Regions from separate parts of the Plantactinospora sp. BB1 genome, predicted to be linked through region 2. Evidence: predicted binding sites of a transcription regulator. Region 2 holds the regulator's gene; the other holds the start of a gene.
What was found. The regulator HspR, encoded in region 2, represses chaperone genes until heat shock. The targets are predictions, from matches to a motif close to TTGAGTNNNNNNNACTCAA.

Region 1 (3,054 bases), 140 kb from region 2:
CCTCGTCGAGCAGCACGACCGGGTTCATCGAGCCGGCCTCGCGCAGCGCCCGGACGATCCGGCCGGGCAGCGCGCCGACGTACGTCCGGCGGTGGCCACGGATCTCGGCCTCGTCCCGGATGCCGCCGAGGGAGACCCGGACGAACTTCCGGCCCAGCGCCCGGGCGACCGACTCGCCGAGGCTGGTCTTGCCGACTCCGGGCGGGCCGCCGAGGGCGAGCACCGCGCCCGAGCCACGGCCGCCGACGACCTGGAGGTTGCGGGCCGCGCGCCGGTTGCGCACCGCCAGGTACTCCAGGATGCGGTCCTTCACGTCGGCCAGGCCGGCGTGGTCGGCGTCGAGCACCTGCCGGGCCTGCACCAGGTCGGTGTTGTCCTCGGTACGCGTGGACCACGGCATCTCCAGCACCGTGTCCAGCCAGGTACGGATCCACCCCGCCTCCGGGGAGGCGTCACTGGCCCGCTCCAGCTTGCCGACCTCGCGCAGTGCCGCCTCGCGTACCTTGTCGGGCAGTTCGGCGGACTCGACCCGGGAGCGGTAGTCGGCCGAGCCGTCCGGCTCGTCCTCGCCCAGCTCCTTGCGGATCGCGGCGAGCTGCTGGCGGAGCAGGAACTCGCGCTGGGACTTCTCCAGTCCCTCCCGCACGTCGGAGTTGATCTGCTCGGTGACCTCCTGCTCGGCCAGGTACGCCTTCACCCAGCCGACCAGCAGGTCGAGCCGGGCGGTCACGTCCGGTGCGGCCAGCAGTTCGATCTTCTGTTCCAGGGTGAGCCACGGCGCGTAGCCGGCCGAGTCGGCCAACTCGGCCAGGTCGGTCATCCGCTCGACCGCGTCGATGACCTGCCAGGCGCCGCGCTGTTGCAGCAGTGACGTCACCAGTGCCCGGTACTCCCGGGCGAGTTCCTTGGCCCGGCCGGCCGGTGCCGGCTCGGTGATCTGGACGGTCTCGACCCAGAGGGCCGCACCGGGACCGGGCACGCCAGAGCCGATCCGGGCCCGGGCCTCGCCGCGCACCACGGCGGCGGGTTCGCCGCTGGGCAGCCGGCCGACCTTCTCGATCGTGGCGATGACGCCGATGGAGCCGTACTCCCCGTCGACCCGGGGCACGGCCAGAAGCTTCTTGTCGCCCGTGGCCCGGGCGGCGTCCACCGCTGCCTGGGTGGTCGCGTCCAGGGTCACCGGGATGACCATGCCGGGCAGCAGGACAGCGTCGGTCAGAGCAAGAACCGGAAGAGTTGCCATCACACACCTGCCATCGTTAGTTGAGCTTGTACGACTCAAGTAACAAACGGTGCTCCATGTTCCGGCTTGTGATCCAGAGCACTGCGGCTGTCCGGAGTTCCGGGGAAAGGTCCGGAGTTCCGAGGAAACGTCCGGAGTTCCGGGGAAACGTCCGGGATGCCGAGGGAACCGGACAGTCAGTCCGGGCGGGGACGGCCGGGGCAGGGCGGGATGAACCAGCCGCGTCGGGCCGTCCGGAGCAGCGCCGCGTGCCGGTCCGGGGCGTCCAGCTTGGCCACGATCCGCGCGACGGTCTCGGCGACGGTGCCGACCGGCAGGCCCAGGCCGACCGCGATGCGCCGGTCCGACCAGCCCTCCAGCAGCAGGCCGACCACCACCAACTCGCGGCGGGTCAGCACCGACCGGCCGCCGGGCAGCGCAGAGAGCACCAGCACCCCGACCACGGACGGCGGTGCGGTGGCACAGCCCAGCACGGCGACCTGGAGCAACCCCGACCGGTCGTCGGGCTCCTGCCCGACACAGGCCGGCCAGAGGAACGAGGCGGAGCCGCCGCAGTTGACCGCCTGGTGCAGGGCCACGCCGGGCAGCGCCGAATCCGGGGCCAGCAGCGGATGCCCGGGCAGGCCGGGCAGCGGATGCGCATCGCCGCCGCGGGTCAGCACCGCACCCGCCCGGGCGTTCCGGACGACCTGGGCCAGCACCGCCAGCGACCGGACCTGGTCGACGGCGGCGGCGACCTGCGGAGCCAGCGCCGCGACCAGATCCCGTTCGGCGTCGGTCGGCCGATCGGGGTCGTCGGTGCACATGACCAGTACCCCGACGTGCCGGCGGTCCGGGGTGAACAGGCCGACCGCGATCCCCTCCCGGAAGCCGGCCGGAAAGTAGTAGTCCCCCCAGACCGGCAGCTCGGCCAGCGGCACCGGCGAGTCACGGGCCCGCTGCGGCACGGGTGAACTGGTCAGCCCGACCAGTTCGACCTGCTCCAGCAGCGCCGCCGTGCCGAAGTAGTTCCTGATCCGGGTGTCGTAACCGAAGCTGGCGACCTCGGCGTACCGGCGCTGCCGGTCGTCGAGCAGGGCGAGCCAGGCGGCCTGGACCGGCACCACCGCGCCGATCCCGGCCAGCAACTCGTCCGGCTGACCGGCGCGGGCCACCGCCGAGGCGATCTCGGCCAGGCCACGGATCGCCTTCGACGATGATGGTGGAGGAGCGGTCATCACAGAACCTTCGTCCGCGGACAGGCCGGTACGACGACGCGGAACGGTCAGCGTCGGATCCGGGCAAGGGGCTGGGGGACGTAGAGGCCCAGCCGCAGTGCACGGACGGCGGCCAGGGTACGGGTCGGGGCATCCATCTTGTCCAGGATGTGTTCGATGTGCGCGGCAACCGTGCGTTGGGTGATCACCAACTGGCTCGCCATCCGCTGGTTGGACCAGCCGTCGACGAGCAGTCCGAGGATCTCCAACTCCCGCCTGGTCAGGCCGCGCAGGTCCCTCGTGGGGGAGATCAGCAGCACCGCGAGCAGGTGTGGCGGCGCCGAGGCCGGACAGGCCAGTACGGTCACCTGGAGGTGCCGGCCCGGATCGTCCGACGACGGGTACGGGCAGAGGAACGAGTTGTGCACGTGCCCCTCGCGCAGCCCGGCCGCCGCCACCTCCAACACCGGCGCCCCGACCTCCAGCAGCGGATGGCTCGGCAGCCCGGGTAGCGGCAGCACGTTGCCGGCCCGGGTCAGCACCACACCCCACTGCGCGTCGGCGACGATCCTCGACAGCGTGACGATCGACCGCATCGGGTCGACGGCGTCGGCC
Region 2 (3,054 bases):
ACCGCCGGCGGATGGACCGGGAGCGGGCCAGGGACGCCGACCGGGCCACCCGGGTCGTACTCGCCGCGCTGCTGCCCGTCCTCGACGACCTGGACCGGGCCCGTGAGCACGGCGACCTGGTCGGGCCGTTCGGCACGGTGGCGGACCAGTTGATCGGGGCACTGGCCAAGTTCGGGCTGACCCCGTTCGGCGAGAAGGGCGACCCCTTCGACCCGAACCAGCACGAGGCGGTCGCGCACCAGACCTCGGCCGAGGTCACCGAGCCGACCTGTGTGGAGGTACTGCGCCGCGGCTACCAGGTCAACGACGCGCTGCTGCGGCCGGCGATGGTCGCGGTGGCCGACCCGGAGCCGGAGTGAGCGCTCCGGCGCCAGCGGAAACCGGGTCGAAGCGAGGTTGAGCCGGTGCGTCGCGGTCGAGGTGCCGTCCGTAAGCCGTCCGTCGGACGGGGTGCGGGCGGCACCTCGACCGCGCCACAGGGGAAGGGGGTGGACGACCGATGAGTTCCAAAGACTGGCTGGAGAAGGACTTCTACGCCGTGCTGGGGGTGGCCAAGTCCGCCTCTCCTGACGAGATCAAGAAGGCGTACCGGAAGCTGGCCAGGGAATCGCACCCGGACCACAACCCGGGTGACGCCCAGGCCGAGGAGCGGTTCAAGGCCGTCTCCGAGGCGTACGACGTGCTCGCCGACGCGCGCAAGCGCAAGGAGTACGACGAGATGCGCTCGCTCTTCGGGTCGGGCGCGTTCCGCCGCAACGCCCGGACGGGCGGGCCCGGCGGTTACCCGTTCGACGTCTCGGACCTCTTCGGCGGGGCCGGCCAGCCGGGCGGCGCGGCCGGCGGTGACCGCCGGTTCGGCGGGGCGGGCTTCTCCGACCTGTTCAGTTCGATCTTCTCCGGCGGCGGTCCGACCCGGACCCGTGGCCCGGCCCGGGGCCGGGACGTGGAGGCCGAGGTCATGCTCGACTTCGGCGACGCGGTACGCGGGGTGACGGTGCCGCTGACGCTGCGCGCTCCCGGCGTCTGCGACACCTGCCACGGTGACGGCGCCAAGCCGGGGACGCTGCCCCAGACCTGCCCGCAGTGCCGGGGAGCCGGGGTCGTCACCCGCAACCAGGGCTCGTTCAGCTTCTCGGAGCCGTGCCGGGAGTGCCAGGGCGTCGGCACGATCGTCGAGGAGAAGTGCCCGGAGTGCCGGGGTACTGGCGGGGTGACCAAGTCCCGCACGCTCAACGTCCGGTTTCCGGCCGGGGTCGCGGACGGCCAGCGGATCCGGCTCGCCGGCCGGGGTGAGCCGGGTGACCGGGGCGGCCCGCCCGGCGACCTGTACGTCCTGGTCAAGGTCCGCTCCGACGACCTCTTCGGGCGCAGCGGCGACGACCTGACCCTGACCGTGCCGATCACCATCGCGGAGGCGGTGCTCGGGACGGACCTGCGGGTGCCCACCCTGGATTCGGCGGTGACCCTGCGGGTGCCGCCGGGCACCCCGAGCGGCCGTACGCTGCGAGCCCGGGGCCGGGGTGTGGTCCGGCGGGACGGCCAGGCCGGCGACCTGCTGGTGACGGTGGAGATCGTGGTCCCCGAGCAGCTCTCGCCGGAGGCGAGGAAGGCACTGGAGGAGTTCGCCGCGCAGACCCCGGCGGCGGCACGGGAACATCTCGACGCCCGGGTGCGTCGTTTCAACTGAGCTGTTGGCAACGCGGAGGTGATCAAGGTGGCCGAGGAGTACGTCGTCGTCTCGATCGAGCAGGCGTCCGACGCCAAGGTTCTGATGATCTCGGTCGCGGCCCGGATGGCCGGCATGCACCCGCAGACGCTGCGGCAGTACGACCGGATGGGGCTGGTGCAGCCCGGCCGCGCCCCGGGCGGCGGGCGCCGGTACAGCGTCCGCGACGTCGCGCTGCTCCGTGAGGTGCAGCGGCTCAGCCAGGACGACGGCGTCAACCTGGCCGGCATCAAGCGGATCATCGTGCTGGAGCAGATGGTCGACGAGCTCCAGCAGCGGATCGCGGGCCTACAGGCCGAGCTGGAGGCCGCCTACCGCCGGGTGGCCGAGCTGGAGGCGCTGGGCGGGCTGCCCCGCCGGGACCTGGTGCCGACCAACCGGCCCTCCACCGCGCTGGTCGTCTGGCGCCCCCGCCGCAGCGCCGACCCCTCGGCCTGATCCGGAGGTCGGCCGGGGGCGCCGAACCGACCCGGGGGTGGCCGTTCCCGCATCACGGGACGTCGGGATACCCCCGTGGGGTGTCCGAAACCATTACCCTGGGTGTTTCGGGAACATTACGCCCGATTCTCGTAATCCATTAGCGAGAAGGCTCGGAAACCATTACCCCGAGCGCGCCGCCAGCCATCACCGTACATAGCGGTGACGTCGGAGTCCGGTGGTCTGTTGATCGCCGGATCTTTCCGTCGTACGCCCGGCAAAGGTCATGGAGCGTCTTGTCCGTCCGCCCCGGCGAGTGGGGGTGCGGGCGGTGGGTCGCCCAGTGGTGTCCCGGTGCCGCGCTATGACGCGGTCCTGCGGATGCCTGTGATCTGATCCGACGCAATTGATCAGCAGTTCTTGAAATGTCCTGGGTTACAAGATTGTTTTATTGACGGCCATCAATGTTATGACTATGGTGGGCTGCGGGCGCGACCGCATCGCGACGACCGGAAGGGAACTACCATGTCCAACGTGATGGCTGTCGGCGGCGTACTCGCGGCATTGTTTGCCTCGACGGTAGCTACCGAGCCTTTGGTGACTCCTGCCGAGAGGATCACCATCAGCGTGGAGACCGTCAACGGATCGGGCTGCCCGGCGGGGACGGCCGAGGTGAGCACCGCAGCCGACAACACGGCCTTCACGGTGAGCTACAGCGACTACTTCGTCCTGGCCGGTGCCGGGGCGAAGCCGACCGAGTTCAGGAAGAACTGCCAGCTCAACCTGCGGGTGAACATCCCACAGGGGCTCACCTTCGCGGTGGCCCAGGTGGACCTTCAGGGCTACGCGTACCTCCAGCGGGGGGCCAGCGGCTCGCAGCACTCGCACTACTACTGGATGGGCAGCTCGTC

Region 1: lon (endopeptidase La) is a predicted target of HspR. The motif match lies at 1,264-1,282, and genes of this name have one in related genera.

What each region holds. Positions count from the first base shown of each region.
Region 1 is NZ_CP028159.1:7,188,120-7,191,173, reverse strand. It holds gene lon (endopeptidase La) at 1-1,243, opposite strand, end outside; gene C6W10_RS31485 (hypothetical protein) at 1,420-2,460, opposite strand; gene C6W10_RS31480 (LuxR C-terminal-related transcriptional regulator) at 2,508-3,054, opposite strand, start outside.
Region 2 is NZ_CP028159.1:7,050,109-7,053,162, forward strand. It holds gene grpE (nucleotide exchange factor GrpE) at 1-359, shown strand, start outside; gene dnaJ (molecular chaperone DnaJ) at 500-1,687, shown strand; gene C6W10_RS30835 (heat shock protein transcriptional repressor HspR) at 1,772-2,164, shown strand; gene C6W10_RS30840 (DUF4360 domain-containing protein) at 2,741-3,054, shown strand, end outside.